DNA from 2 places in the Isoptericola nanjingensis genome. Region 2 is predicted to be linked to the other one. Evidence: riboswitches for the same ligand, from Rfam matches in the RefSeq annotation. Region 2 holds a riboswitch; the other holds the start of a gene.
The links. Region 2 has a riboswitch for S-adenosylmethionine ahead of ACQP6G_RS17185 (aminotransferase class V-fold PLP-dependent enzyme). Riboswitches for the same ligand answer to the same signal wherever they lie in the genome.
Positions count from the first base shown of each region.

Region 1: linked by a shared signal. The riboswitch ahead of ACQP6G_RS03035 (methylenetetrahydrofolate reductase) and the one ahead of ACQP6G_RS17185 (aminotransferase class V-fold PLP-dependent enzyme) in region 2 are both predicted to bind S-adenosylmethionine.

Region 1 covers NZ_JBNOZL010000002.1:32,352-39,884, forward strand. The annotation lists gene ACQP6G_RS03025 (hypothetical protein) at 54-1,238, shown strand; gene ACQP6G_RS03030 (NADP-dependent oxidoreductase) at 1,298-2,197, shown strand; SAM riboswitch class I at 2,291-2,397, shown strand; gene ACQP6G_RS03035 (methylenetetrahydrofolate reductase) at 2,403-3,437, shown strand; gene metE (5-methyltetrahydropteroyltriglutamate--homocysteine S-methyltransferase) at 3,466-5,880, shown strand; gene ACQP6G_RS03045 (FBP domain-containing protein) at 6,167-6,682, shown strand; gene ACQP6G_RS03050 (Hsp20/alpha crystallin family protein) at 6,849-7,274, shown strand; gene ACQP6G_RS03055 (SRPBCC domain-containing protein) at 7,314-7,533, opposite strand, start outside.
Region 2 covers NZ_JBNOZL010000008.1:197,436-204,968, reverse strand. The annotation lists gene ACQP6G_RS17220 (response regulator) at 1-45, shown strand, start outside; gene ACQP6G_RS17215 (TetR/AcrR family transcriptional regulator) at 117-695, opposite strand; gene ACQP6G_RS17210 (DUF1304 domain-containing protein) at 795-1,181, shown strand; gene ACQP6G_RS17205 (NADP-dependent oxidoreductase) at 1,214-2,230, shown strand; gene ACQP6G_RS17200 (class I SAM-dependent methyltransferase) at 2,238-3,194, opposite strand; gene ACQP6G_RS17195 (O-succinylhomoserine sulfhydrylase) at 3,259-4,524, opposite strand; gene ACQP6G_RS17190 (rhodanese-like domain-containing protein) at 4,521-5,012, opposite strand; SAM riboswitch class IV at 5,315-5,431, shown strand; gene ACQP6G_RS17185 (aminotransferase class V-fold PLP-dependent enzyme) at 5,466-6,908, shown strand; gene ACQP6G_RS17180 (CsbD family protein) at 6,982-7,155, opposite strand; gene ACQP6G_RS17175 (imine reductase family protein) at 7,266-7,533, opposite strand, start outside.

The DNA.
Region 1 (7,533 bases), on a different contig from region 2:
CGCGACGAATGTCGTCATCCAGTACCTGCGAGACACCGAAAGGCATCCTCCTCATGAGCGCGTCGCCAGAAGACCGGGCCTCGGGACCGAGCCGCCCGGACCCGGCCGACAGGTCCCGCCCCGCCTCCGGCTCCGCCGTCCTCGCCGCCGCTCTCCTGACCGACGACCGCGACACCGTCGGTCGCGCACTGCGGGACGGCGTGGCGGTGGTGCCGCACCTCGAGCGGGAGGACGGGACGCCGCAGGTGCGGGTCTTTCACGCACCCGTCGGCTCGGCGAAGCCGTACGACGTGTGTCTCTTCTCCTCCCCCGAGGCTCTCGAGACGTTCCTCGGGGACGACCCGGGACGCGAGTTCAGCCTGCGTCGTCGCGACTCGCTCGCCCCGTTCCTCACGCGCCACGGCGCGGTGCTCGAGCGGGTCGTGGTCGACCCTGCCGGGCCGCACCCGATGGTCCTCGGCGTCGCCGAGACTCTGGCCGCCCTGGACCTCGACCCCGACGACGATCCGACGGGTATGTCCGACGACTCCGGGGCGGGCATCAGCATCGAGGGCCTGCACGCCATGGCCAGCGTGGACGAGCCCGGAGGGTCACGCGGCATCGGCATCGAGCTCAACCTGCCCGACCACTGGGCCCTGATCGACCTGGAGGACGAGGCGCAGCGCGACCTGCAGATCCGCGCGATCGTCAAGCAGCAGGGCGCGGGGCTCGGTGACCGCGGGGCAGGGCTGCGGCGCGACCTGCGGGAGCAGCTCACCGCGGTCGCCGCGAAGGCCGCGGCCGCGGGCGGGCAGGTGATGGCCTACCTGGTGCTGCCCGGAAAGGACGCCGCCCTCGCGCTCAACCTCACGCTGTACTGGCACGACCTCGGCCCCGAGGCCGGCGAGGTCACGCACCTGCAACGCATCCACGACCGCCTCCACCCCCGGCTCGGACCCGACGACGAGCTCACCGTCACCGACACCCTCTCGGGGCCGTTCCTGCGCCACGTCCGCGTCGGCCGGGGTGCGGCCGAGCTCGGCGGCCAGGACGTCTCCCTGCTCCTGGTCGACTACTGGGCGCCGGCTCCCGGCGCACGGTCCGTCGCCCGACTCGCGTTCTCCACCCCGCACGTCGAGATCCGCGACGCGATCCTCGGCCTCACCGACAAGGTCCTGTTCGCCACCGAATGGCTCATGAGCGCGCCCGGCGACGTCACGGGCCCGACCGACGCCGACGCCGCACCGGTGCTCGCCTGATCTCGGCCCGGGGCACGAGGACCTCGGTACCGTGTTCCGCTACTGCCTGAGGAGGAGACGTGCGCGCGATCGTGTTCGAGACCCACGGCGGCCCCGAGGCGCTGCACCTCGCCGACGTCCCCGACCCGCAGGCCGGGCCCGGCCAGGTGCGCGTGCGTGTCGAGGCGGCCGCCGTCAACGGCTGGGACGTGAAGTCGCGTGCCGGGGCGACCGGCGGCCCGGCGCCGACGTCGGCCGTCGTGCCCGGGCTGGAGGTGGCGGGAGTCGTCGACCAGGTCGGGGACGGCGTGGCCGGCGTCGCGCCCGGCGACCGCGTGGTCGGGTTCGCCGTCGGCGGCGGGTACGCGGAGCTCGCCCTCACGTCGGTCTTCGCGCGCGTGCCCGACGGGCTCGCCGCGACCGACGCCGTCACCGTCCCCGTCGCGGCCGAGACCGCGACCCGCGTGCTGCGCCTCCTCGACGTCCGGCCGGGCGAGACGCTGCTCGTGCACGGCGCCTCGGGGTCGGTGGGCGAGCTGGCCGTCCAGCTCGCCGTGCGTCGCGGCGCCCGCGTGATCGGCACGGCGTCGCCGCGGAACCAGGAGCGCGTCGCCGCCCTCGGCGCGACGCCCACCACCTACGGCGCGGGGCTCGTGGAGCGGGTCCGCGCCCTCGCCCCCGACGGCGTGGACGCCGTCCTCGACACCACCGGCGCGGGCGTGCTGCCCGACTCGATCGCCCTGCGCGGCGGCACCGAGCGCATCGTCACCATCGCCGACGACGCCGCGGCGGACCTCGGCGTCGAGGCCAGCTGGCGGTCCGAGCGCGACGCCGGCGAGCTCGCCGAGGCCGTCGACGCCCGGGCCCGCGGCGACCTCGTGACCACCGTCGGCGCGGTGCTGCCGCTGGCCGACGCGCCGAGCGCCCACGCGCTCGTCGAGACGGGCCGCGCGGGCGGCAAGGTCGTGCTGGTGCCCTGAGCAGGGCGTTCCCGCCCGATCTGCATCGGCGATCGTCTCACCAGGCGGTCTCATCCTCGCCCGTATCGCGGATGCTGCGTACGATCGCGTGACAAGCCATCCAGAGCGGCCGAGAGTCCTGGCTCGACGACGCCGCAGCAACCCGTTCTCCGACGGAAGCCTCCCGAGGACGAAGGTGCTCACGCCAGGATCGATGGAGTGACGCATGGTCGCAGAGGCATCCCTTTCGCCCACCCCGGCAGCTCAGCCGGCGTTGCCGGCACGCCCGACGGTCTCGTTCGAGCTCATGCCGCCGCGCCGGCCGGACGCCGCCCCCAAGTTCTGGGAGACGGCGCGCCGGCTCGTGGCCGCACGACCGGACTTCGTGTCCGTGACGTACGGCGCCGGCGGCGGTGACCGGGCGACCGCACGCCAGGTCGTGTCCACCCTGCTCGCGGGCACGCCCGTCCTGCCCGTGGCCCACCTGACCTGCGTGGGCGCGCACCGCGAGGACGTCTCCGCCGTCATCGACGACTTCCTCGACGCCGGCACCCGCGCGTTCCTCGCCCTGCGGGGCGACCCGCCGAAGGACCAGCCGGACTGGGAGCCGCCCGCCGACGGCGTCGCGTCCTCGATCGAGCTCGTGCACCTGCTGCGCGAGGTCGAGGCGCGACGGTGCGCGACCGACCCCGGGGCCGCGCTGCGCGGCGCCGCGCGCCCGATGACGATCGCCGTCGCGACGTTCGTCGACGGCAACGTGCAGGCCGGCACCACCCGGGCCCAGGAGGTCCGGCGCCTCAAGGAGAAGCAGGACGCGGGGGCGAGCTTCGCCATCACGCAGCTGTTCTACGAGGCCGACTCCTACACCGACTTCGTCGCCGAGGCCCGCGCGGCCGGGGTGACGATCCCGATCCTCGCCGGGCAGCTGCCCACGACCGAGCCGCGCCGGCTCCGTCGCGTCGAGGAGCTCACCGGCGTCCGCGCGCCCCGGCACCTGCTGGACGCGCTCGACGCCCTGCCGGACCCGGAGGCCCAGCACGCCTACGGGACCGCGCGTGCCGTGGAGCTCGCCCAGCGCGTGCTCGACGCGGGCGCACCCGGCATCCACGTGTACACGTTCAACAAGTACCGTCCCGCTCTGGACCTGCTCGAGGGTGTCCACCTCGGCGGACCGGCGCCGGCCGACGCCACGTCGGACGGCGCGGACCTGGCCAGAAGGCCGTGGGTACCGAGCATCCCGACCCAGGCTCCCGCCGTCTGACGCGCGGAGCCCGAACTCTGGAGTGCTCATGTCCACCACATCGACACGCCCCACCCCCGCCACGGCATTTCCCGGTGGCACGATCCTCGGCTACCCGCGCATCGGGCGCCGCCGCGAGCTCAAGAAGGCCGTCGAGTCGTTCTGGGCCGGGCGCACCGACGCCGTCGACCTGGAGGTCGCGGCCGGCGCGCTGCGCCGCGAGACGGCCCGCCGCCTCGTCGACCTCGGCCTCAACCCCGACGACGGCTCCGTGCCCGGCGCGTTCTCCTACTACGACCAGGTGCTCGACGTCGTCGCGCTGCTGGGCGCCGTCCCCGAGCGGTTCCGCGACCTGCTCGACGACGCGGACGGCTCGCTCGAGCTCGACGGCTACTTCACCGTGGCCCGCGGCCGCGGCGAGGACGCCCCGCTCGAGATGACCAAGTGGTTCGACACCAACTACCACTACCTCGTGCCGGAGATCAGCGAGACGACGCCGGTCTCGTTCGCCGACCACCGCATCGTGCGCGAGTACGCCGAGGCCAAGGAGGCCGGCGTCACGACGCGCCCGGTGCTCGTGGGCCCGGTGACGTTCCTCGCGCTGTCGAAGGCGGCCGACGAGGCGGGCGAGGGCTTCCACCCGCTCGACCGGCTCGACGACGTCGTCGCCGCGTACGCCGACCTGCTCCGCGCGCTGGCCGCCGTCGGCGTGCCGTGGGTGCAGCTCGACGAACCCGCGCTCGTCACGGACTCCCTCGACGTGCCGGCGGAGCGCCTGCACGCGGCGATCGCCTCGGCGTACCGCACCCTGGCGACCGACCTCGCGACGGCCACCGACGACACCGCCTCCGAGGACTCGGCGGGCGCGCGGCCCGCGATCCTGTTGACGGCGCCGTTCGGCGGGCTCGGCGACGACGGACTCGCCGTGCTCGCGGGCACCGACGTCGACGCGATCGCGATCGACCTGGTCAAGGGCGCCGTGCGCGCCGACCCGGTCCCGGGTCTCGAGGACAAGACCCTCGTCGCCGGCGTGGTCGACGGGCACAACGTCTGGCGGGCCGACCTGGCCGCCAAGCTCGACGTCGTCGAGTCGCTGCGGGGCCTCGGCGCCGGGGCCCTCGCCGTCGGCACGTCGACGTCGCTGCTGCACGTGCCGCACGACGTCGAGGACGAGGTCTTCGACCAGCAGGCGGCGGGCACCACGCTCGACCCGCGCCTGCGCGACTGGCTCGCGTTCGCCGACCAGAAGGTGGGCGAGGTCGCGACCCTGGCCCGTGCCCTCGCCGACGGGCGGGAGTCCGTCGCGGACGCGCTCGCCGCGTCGTCCGCGGCCGTGGCCTCGCGCGCGACGGCGGAGGGCGTCGTCGTGCCCGCGGTGCGCGACCGGGCCGCGGCGCTCACCGACGCCGACTTCGCCCGTGGCCCGTACGCGGAGCGCGCTGCCGCGCAGGCCGCGCGGCTCGACCTGCCCCCGCTGCCCACGACGACGATCGGCTCGTTCCCGCAGACCCCGGAGATCCGCAAGGCCCGCGCCGCGTGGACGAAGGGCGAGCTGTCCGACGCCGACTACTCCGCCGCGATGCGGGAGGAGATCGGGCGCGTCGTGACGCTGCAGGAGGAGCTGGGCCTCGACGTGCTGGTGCACGGCGAGCCCGAGCGCAACGACATGGTGCAGTACTTCGCCGAGCAGCTCGACGGCTTCGCGGTGACGGCGAACGGCTGGGTGCAGTCGTACGGGTCGCGCTGCGTGCGCCCGCCGATCCTCTGGGGCGACGTGCAGCGCCCGGCGCCGATCACGGTCGAGTGGTCCGCGTACACGGCGTCGCTCACCGCGAAGCCGGTCAAGGGCATGCTCACGGGCCCGGTGACGATCCTCGCGTGGTCGTTCGTCCGCGACGACCAGCCGCTCGGCGACACCGCCAACCAGGTGGGCCTCGCCCTGCGCGACGAGATCGCGGACCTCGAGGCGGCGGGCATCGGCATCGTGCAGGTGGACGAGCCCGCCCTGCGCGAGCTGCTGCCGCTGCGCCGGGCCGACCAGCCCGCCTACCTCGACTGGTCGGTCGGGTCGTTCCGGCTCGCGACGTCGGGCGTCGCGCCGGCCACGCAGGTGCACACCCACCTGTGCTACTCGGAGTTCGGCGAGGTCATCGGCGCGATCGACGGCCTCGACGCCGACGTGACGTCGGTCGAGGCGGCCCGCTCCCGGATGGAGATCGTGCCGGAGCTCGCCGACGCCGGGTACTCCCGCGGCATCGGGCCGGGCGTCTACGACATCCACTCCCCGCGCGTGCCGTCGTCCGACGAGGTCACCGAGCTGCTGACGCTCGCCGTCAAGGCGATCGACCCGGCGCTCGTGTGGGTCAACCCGGACTGCGGGCTCAAGACCCGCCGGTACGCGGAGGTCGAGCCGGCGCTCGCCCACCTGGTCGCCGCCGCCCGCGAGGTCCGCGCGACCCTCTGACCGGTGCCGTCGCCCGGGTGACGCAATAGACGTCGACCCGGGCGACGGTCCCGTGCCACCATGGAAGGGCCGGTCGTGCCCTCGGGGCGCGAGCGGACCACGACTTTTCCCACGAGCGAGGAGACAGCGATGCCGGGCGTCGCAGGGAGCGGGGTGGGCCACCAGGCCTGCTCGGGCAGTCCCGCCTGCCCCGGCACCGCCTCCGTCTGAGCCCCGTCGGGGCCGGCAGGTGAGGCGGTGCGGGGCTTCGCCCTGCCCACCCCCGCTCACCTGAAAGCCGATCCCCATGACTCCGCTCACCGAGCAGCAGCTCCGCGCCTCCCTCGTCAACGCCACCCGCAGCGAGCGGCAGCGCATGATCGTCCCCGACCTCGCCGAGGTCGACTGGGACCGCCTCGACTACCTGGGCTGGCGCGACCGCAAGCAGCCCCTGTCCGCGTACGTCGTCATGACGCTCGACGACGAGCCGGGCGCCGAGCCAGTCGGCGTCCTCCTGCGCGCCACCGAGCGCACCGGCCCGCGCCGCGCCGCCATGTGCGCGTGGTGCGAGGACGTCGTCGAGACCCGCGACGTCCAGCTCTTCGTCGCGAAGCGCGGCGGTGCCGCCGGCCGCAAGGGCGACACCATCGGCACGCTCGTCTGCGGCGACTTCCGCTGCTCCCGCAACGTGCGGCGTCGTCCCACCCTCGCCGAGGCGGGGCGCGACGACCCCGGCGTCCGCGAGGCGATCGTCGAGCGGCGCGTCGCCGCCCTGCGCGAGCACACCCGCAAGTTCCTGGACGAGGTGCGCCGCACCGCCTGACCGGCGCGGGCTCCGGCGTTCGCCGAGGGCGATCACCGTGGATCTGGCACTCTCCCATCGAGAGTGCTAAATCTTCTGGTGTAGCCACGGCGGCGCCGGAGGGGCCGGCCCGCCGTTTCGCGACAGGGGCCGCCAGCGCGGCCTCATGACGAGGAGGTGATGCGCGATGGCTACCTACCGGGACCCGTTCCAGGAGATGGACCGACTGTTCGGCTCGCTCGCCCTGAACGGCCGGAGCGCTCCGGGCATGCCGATGGACCTGTTCCGCGAGGGCGACCACTACGTCCTTGCGGTCGACCTGCCCGGGATCGACCCCGGCAGCATCGACGTCTCGTGCGAGGACCGGACACTGACGATCCGGGCCGAGCGCACGCCACGCTCCGCCGAGGGGCAGTGGCTGCTGCGCGAGCGCACCACCGGCACCGTCGCCCGGCAGCTCACGCTCGGCCGCGGGCTGGCGCTGGACCAGATCTCGGCGTCCTACGCCGACGGCGTGCTCACGCTGACCATCCCCGTCGCGGAGGACGCCAAGCCGCGCCGCATCGAGGTGACCCACTCCGCCGCCCCCACGGCGATCGAGGCCGGCTCCTGACCGCACGCCGCGGGCCCGGCGCGCCGGACCCGCGGCACGTCAGCGGTAGAAGCCCTCGCGGAGGTTGATGCCGTGCTCGACCCACGCCTTGAGCGCGGCGAGCATGCCGGTCCAGCCCTCGCAGTTGCCGAACGCGTTCTTCGCGCCGCCGGCCGTGAGGGCCCAGGACGACTCGGTGATGGTGACGAGGGTGCGGGTGTCGTCGTCGAGCGGCTCGAGCTCGAACGTGGTCGTGGTCGACGCCGACCCGTCGGCGGTG
Region 2 (7,533 bases):
GTGGTGTGGGCGTACGACACCGGGCTCGTGGTCCCGGGCGGCTGACCGTCGGGTCAGCGATTCCCGGCCGCCGCGACGCACCACCCGTCGACAGCCGGGTGGTCGCGCGTGCGGCGTCAGTGGTCGAGCACGTCGACGGCGGTGTCCAGGCAGTGCAGCGCGCTCGGCGGGTCCACGCGCACCAGGGTGAAGGCGCTGATGACGAGGGCCGTGCAGACGTCGGCGAGCCGGTCGGCGTCGGCGGGTGTCGCGTCCGGTCGTCGCGCGACCACCCCGCGCCGCAGGGCGGCGCGCAGCTCGGCGCGGTAGTCGGCGACGGTGCGGCGCACGGCGTCGTCGGCCGCGATGGGGGAGCCCGACGTGTTGACCAGCAGGCAGCCCGAGGTGCCCTGGACCTCGTCCGCGCGGGCGAGCGCCGCGCGCAGGCCGGTGAGGTACTCGACGAGCGCTCCGGGGGCGACGTCGTCGGCCACGAGCGGGCGCAGCCGCGGCCGCACGACCTCGTCCAGGTAGCTCTGCACGGCGGCGTCGAAGAGCCCGCGCTTGGAGCCGAAGGCGTGGTAGATGCTCGACCGGTTCAGCCCGGTGGCGCGTTCGAGCGCGGGGACGGACGCCTCCGCGTACCCGTCGCGCCAGAACACCTCGCGCGCCGCCCGGACCGCCTGCTCGGTCTCGAACCCCTGCGCCCTGCCCATCGTTCCTCCAAGTTGTGTAACGCTCGTTGCAGTATATACAGTGGACCGACCGTTACAGAATCGACCGGCGGGTGCGCCGGCAGGCAGCAGGGAGAACCGATGGTCGTCGCAGGGCTCGTCCTGGCCGGGATCGCCGCGGCGCTCCACGTGGTCATCTTCTGGCTCGAGTCGGTCGCGTGGACCACCCCCCGGGCGCGCGCCACGTTCGGCACGACCGAGCAGGAGGCCGCCGCCACGCGCGAGCTGGCCTTCAACCAGGGCTTCTACAACCTGTTCCTCGCCGTCGTGACCGCGATCGGCATCGTGCTCGTCGCCGCCGGCACCACCGGTGCCGGCGCGGCCCTCGTGCTGGCCGGCACCGGCAGCATGCTCGCCGCCGCCCTCGTCCTGTTCCTCTCCTCGCCCGACAAGCGCCGGGCCGCCGTCACGCAGGGCGCCGCGCCGCTGCTCGCGGTCGTCGCGCTCGTCGTCGGCCTCGCATCCTGATCATCGACCCCGGAAGTAGGCACCACACCCGCATGTCCTCCATCGTCAGCACCCAGGTCCAGCTCGCCGCCCGCCCCACCGGGTGGCCCGCGCCCGACGACTTCCGCACGGTCCAGGTCACCTACGGCGACCTCGAGCCGGGCCAGGTCCGCGTGGCCAACGAGTTCGTCTCCGTCGACCCGTACATGCGCGGGCGCATGAACGACGTGAAGAGCTACACCCCGCCCTTCGCGCTGGGGGAGACCATGACGGGCGGCGCGATCGGGCGCGTCGTCGAGTCGGCGTCCGACGACGTCCCGGTGGGCGCGGTGGTGCTGCACCAGCACGGCTGGCGCGACGTCGCGCAGGAGGACGCGCGCGGCTTCCGCGTCGTGCCCGAGCTCCCCGGGGTGCCGCTGTCCCTCCACCTGGGCATCCTCGGCATGACGGGGCTCACGGCCTACGTCGGCCTCACCGCGATCGCGGGCATGAAGCCCGGCGACACGGTGTTCGTCTCGGGCGCGGCGGGCGCCGTCGGCACCGCGGCCGGCCAGATCGCGCGCCTGCTCGGCGCGGAGCGGGTCGTCGGGTCGGCCGGGTCGGCCGAGAAGGTCGAGCTGCTCACCTCGAAGTACGGCTACGACGCCGCCCTCAACTACAAGGACGCCCCGGTCCGCGAGCAGCTCCCCGCGCTGGTGCCGGGCGGCGTCGACGTCTTCTTCGACAACGTCGGCGGCGACCACCTCACCGCGGCGCTCGACGTGATGAACGACGGCGGCCGGGTCGCGCTGTGCGGGGCCATCGCCGGCTACAACGCCACCGACCGCCTGCCCGGCCCGGACAACATGGCGAACCTCATCACCAGGGGCCTCCGGCTCGAGGGCTTCACGCTGGGCGGCTACCTCCACCACGGCGCCGAGTTCCGCGAGCTCATGACCGGGTGGTTCGCGGACGGGAAGATCGCCTACGACGAGACCGTGGTCGACGGCATCGAGAACGCCCCGCAGGCGTTCCTCGACATGATGGCCGGCGCCAACACCGGGAAGATGGTCGTCCGCACGGCGCGCTGAGACCGCGTCAGCCGCGCTCGACCGCCCGGGCGACGAAGACCCACTCCAGCCCGGGCCGGTCGGGCGCGTCGTGCACCTGCTCGACGACGTAGCCGGCAGTCTCGAGCGACGCCGCCAGCTCGTCGTGCTCCCGGAACCGGAGGGTCGAGTCCGAGCGCAGGACCCGTCCGTCGGCCAGGACGAACGTGCCGCGGAACGTCACGAGCGGCAGCGAGACGTCGACCAGGTCCGTCCACGTCTCGACGACGCCGAACCCCGCCACGTCGGTGCGCCGGTGCGTGCGCTCGCGCGTCCAGCGCTCCCAGGACCGCCGCGCCGGGTCGCGGGTCTCGAACGCGAGGCGACCGCCCGGGAGGAGCGCGGCGTGCACGCCCCCGAGTGTCGCCGCCCAGTTGTCGTCGGTGAGGAAGACCTGCGCGACGTTCCCGGTCATCGTGGCGAGGTCCACCTGCAACGGCGGCAGCGTGGTGGCGTCGCCGTGCAGCCAGCGCACGCGCCCGGCGCCGGGCTTGCCGCGGGCCACGTCGAGCGACGCGCCCGCCGGGTCGAGGCCGACGACGTCGATGCCCTCCGCCGCGAGCAGCACGGCGAGCGCGCCCGTGCCGCAGCCGACGTCGAGCACCTGGCGCGCGCCCAGCTCGCGGGCGAGGGCCAGGTACGGATCGAGGTCGCGGCGGTCCGGGTCGAGCGGGTCGTACAGCCGGGCCAGCGTGGGGTCGGCGAAGATCGGGTCGGGCACGGGGCGACCGTAGGCACGGCCGCGGCGGGCGGCCCAGGGAATTCCGCGGGTGCCGGACGTGTCGTCCGCGTTCCCGAGGCCGTCGAGGATCTGCCCGGCGACGGCCTCGGTGTCGAACTCGGTCCAGGTGCCCGTCGTCGAACCCGGGGCCAGGGGTTCGGTCCAGCGGCGATGACGGACGCGCCACGCGCCGAACAGGAAGTCGACGTCGTGCCGTGTCCCCACAGGTCCTCCTCGTCGGGCGTGCCGGGCCCGAGCATGGCAGGGGCCTCCGACACGTCGCGGGAGCTCAGGCGCGCAGCGCCTGCTCGACGTCCTCCACGATGTCCCGCGGGTCCTCGAGGCCGATCGACAGCCGCACGGTGGTCTCGGCGATGCCGACCTTGGCGCGGCCCTCCGGGCCGAGCTTGCGGTGCGTCGTCGTGGCGGGGTGCGTGATGATCGACTTCGCGTCGCCGAGGTTGTTGGAGATGTCGACGACCTGCAGGGCGTCGAGGAACGCGAACGTCCGCTTCTTCGCCTCCGCCGGCTCGGTGCCCTCGGGCACCGCGAGGTCGAACGTCACGACCGTGCCGCCGCCCGACTGCTGCGCCTTGGCGAGCTCGTGCTGCGGGTGCGAGGGCAGGAACGGGTAGCGCACGCCGGTCACACCGTCGAGCTCCTCGAGCGCGGTCGCGACCTGCAGGGCTGCCGCGTTCTGGGCGCGCACGCGCACGTCGAGCGTCTCCAGGCCCTTGAGCAGCACCCACGCGTTGAACGGGCTCAGCGACGGTCCGGTGTTGCGCACGAACGTCTGCACCGGCCCGGTGAGGAACTCCTCCGAGCCGAGGATCGCGCCGCCGAGCACGCGCCCCTGTCCGTCGATGTGCTTGGTGGCCGAGTACACGACGACATCGGCGCCGAGCTCCAGCGGCTTCTGCAGGACCGGCGTCGCGAACACGTTGTCCACCACGACCACGGCACCCGCGGCGTGCGCGAGCTCCGCCACCCGCCGCACGTCGACGAGGTCCTGCATGGGGTTGGACGGCGACTCGAAGAACACGACGTCGGCCGGCGTGGCGAGGGCCTCCTCCCACTGCGAGGTCACGTGCCCGTCGACCAGGTCGACGCGCACCCCCCACTTGGCGAGGATCTCGTCGTAGATGACGTTCGTGGACCCGAACAGCGCCCGCGCCGACACGATGCGCGAACCGCTGGAGACCAGCGCGGCGAGGGCGTTGAACACCGCCGACATGCCCGACGCCGTGGCGTAGCAGGCCTCGGCACCCTCGATGAGGCGCAGCCGCTCCTCGAACGTGTGCACCGTCGGGTTGCCGTACCGCGAGTACAGGAACTGGGACCGCTCGCCGGCGAACGCCGCCTCCGCGTCCGCAGCCGAGCCGTAGGTGTACCCCTGGGTGAGGAACAGGCCCTCGGACATCTCCTGGAAGTCCGAGCGGCGGTGCCCGCCGCGCACGGCGAGCGTCGCGGGCCGGACCGTGGCGGGCAGCGGGCGCGAGCCGCCGAAGGTCGTGGGGTCGGCGCCGGGGCCGGTCGGGACCTGCGCGTCGCTCATCGGGCCTGCTCCGAGTCCTGCTGGGCTGCCCGCGTCGCGGCGGCGTCGTCGAACGCGCCCCACGGCAGGCCGCGCACCTTCCAGCCCTCGCGGTCGCGGACGCCGTCGAAGCCGGGGCCGCCCTCGAACCCCTCGAGCACGTTGTACGCCGGGCCCAGGCCGGACGCCGTCGCGAGGCGCGCCGCGCCGATCGAGCGCTGACCGGAGCGGCACAGGAAGACGATCGGGCTGTCGGCGGTCACGCCCGCGGCGGCCAGCTCGGCGAGGAAGCCGGCGTTGGGGCGACCGCCCGCCTGCACCCACTCGACGAAGAGGGGGGCCTTGCCGGCGGTGGCGGTGTCCGGCACGCCGATCGCGCGCCACTCGCCCTCGGTGCGCACGTCCACGAGGACGGCGTCGGGGTCGCCGGCGAGCAGGTCCCACGCCTGCTGCGGGGTGAGGTCGCCGGCGTAGCCCTCGGCGGGGCGGGGATCGATCTGGGTGCTCATCGCAGTCCTCCCATCGGTCGTGGCGGTAGCACCCTCGTCCGGTACGGCCGCCGTCGCCGACGACCGGCCCGCGGGTTGCTGCGGCGTCGACGTGCCACGTCACTCGGCCGCTCGGGATGGTCGTGGCGATCGTACGCCCGCCGTCCGCGTGCTGGTCACCCCGTCTCGCGACGCGAACGCCGCGCGTCCCCCGGGTCGCGCGCCGGCGACGCCGAACCCGAGGTGGCCACCCTCGACCGCATCGTGAGAAGGACGCCGGATCCGCTTGACCGCGAGGTGCCGCGCACGCACGATGGGCGGCAGGTCAAGAGCGCCAGCGCGAAGCCCCGGCTCGCTGGCCGGCAACCCTCCTCTCGCGGCGGGGTGCCCCGGGTGACGACCTGGCCCCGCGCCGTCCGGCGTGCGGGCAAGCGCGGGGAGCCACCTCCCCGGCACGACCGAGGAGGACCACGCATGACCACGCTCACCACTGCGCCTGCGGTGCCCGCCGCGCGCGCCGCCGCCGTGCACGACGTCGCCCCCGTGCTGCCCGTCGTCGGCGGCGACACGCTCGTGCCGCTCGTCGACGGCCGCCAGGTGCCGTACGCCAACCTCGACGTCGCGGCGTCGGCGCCGGCCCTGCAGGCCGTGGCGGACCGGGTCGCGCGCGTGCTGCCGCTGTACGCCAGCGTGCACCGCGGCGCCGGCTACCTGTCCCAGGTCTCGACCGCCCTGTACGAGACGGCGCGCCGCACGATCGGCGCGTTCGTCGGCGCCCGCGAGGACGACCTCACGATCGTCACCCGCAACACCACGGACTCGCTCAACCTGCTCGCGGGCTGCGTGCCCGCCGACCCGGCCACCGGCGAGCCGGGCCGCGTCCTCGTGCTCGACATCGAGCACCACGCCAACCTGCTGCCCTGGCAGCGCGTCACCGACGCGACCGTCGTCACCGGCGGGCCGTCCGTGTCCGCCACCCTCGCGGAGATCGAGGAGGAGCTGAGCTCCGCCGCCGCGGCGGGCCGCCCCTACGCCCTGCTGGCGCTCACCGGCGCGTCGAACGTGACCGGCGAGGCGCTGCCCGTGGCCGACGTCGTCGCCGCGGCGCACGGCGCGGGCGCGCGCGTCGTGCTCGACGGCGCCCAGCTGGTGCCGCACCGCCGCTTCTCGCTCGCGGAGACGGGCGTCGACTACGTCGCCTTCTCGGGCCACAAGACGTACGCGCCCTTCGGCGCGGGCGCCCTGGTCGGACGCCGCGACTGGCTCGACGCCGGCACCCCGTACCTCGCCGGCGGCGGCGCCGTGCGCCGGGTCCGCACCACCACCACCGAGTGGCACGAGGGCCCCGCCAGGCACGAGGCCGGCTCGCCCAACGTCGTGGGCGCGGTGGCGCTCGCGGCCGCGTGCGACGAGCTCGCCGCGCTCGACCCGTGGGTCGCCGGCGAGCACGAGGACGCCCTGCGGCGCCGCCTCGTGGACGGGCTGGGCGAGGTCGAGCGCGTCGAGGTCGTGCACGTGTGGGACGACGCCGTCGACCCGGTGGGGGTCGTGACGTTCACGGTCTCCGGGTACGACCCGGGCCTCGTCGCCGCGTACCTGTCCGCCGAGCACGGCATCGGGGTGCGCGACGGCCGGTTCTGCGCCCACCCGCTGCTCGGCCGCCTCGGGTTCGATGCCGGGGCCGTCCGTGCGTCGGTGGGTCTCGGCACGGCGGGCGAGGAGGTCGAGCGGCTCGTCGCCGCCGTCCGCTCGCTCGTGGCCGAGGGGCCGCAGGCGCGGTACGACGTCGTGGACGGGCTGTGGGTCGTCGTCGACGACCCTCGCCCCGTGCCCGAGGGCTCCGGCCTCGAGGGGCTGCTCGCCACCGCCGCGCTGGGCGCCGACGAGGCCTTCGGCTGCCTGCCCGACGACCTCTGAGCCGTCGGTCCCGCCCCGGGCGGACATGACGACGGGGCGCCACCGTGCGGTGGCGCCCCGTCGTGTCAGCGGGTCAGCCCTTGAACGCGTCCTTGACGTCGTCGCCCGCCTGCTTGAGGTTCGCGCTGGCCTGCTGGGCCTTGCCCTCGGCCTCTTTGCTCTCGTCGTCGGTGAGCTTGCCCGTGGCCTCCTTGGCCTTGCCTTCGGCCTCTTCCGCCAGGTGCTTGGCCTTGTCTCCCAGTCCCATCGGGGCTCCTTCCGTCAGACGAACGACCTCGAAGACCGACCGTAGGCGCGTGCCCGCCGGCTCGCACGCCGACGTCTCAGGCCGTGGTCCTCCGGCCGGCGACCGGCAGGTCAGGGCGTCGGGCGGCCGAACTCCTCGATCAGCACCGGGTACTGCTCGTGACCGTGGCCCGCGGCGACGCCACGGTCGGCCACGGCCTTGAGCAGTCTCGGCAGCTCGGTGCTCACGCCCAGCGCCTCGCTCTCCTCGACGAGGTGCGCCATCGCACGCGCGTCCGTCTCGAGGGCCGAGGCCTCGGCCGGGAACCGGCCGCGGTCGACCTGCTCCGCGTAACCGGGCAGCCACGCGGCCACGCCCTCCGCGATCTGCCGGGCGAAC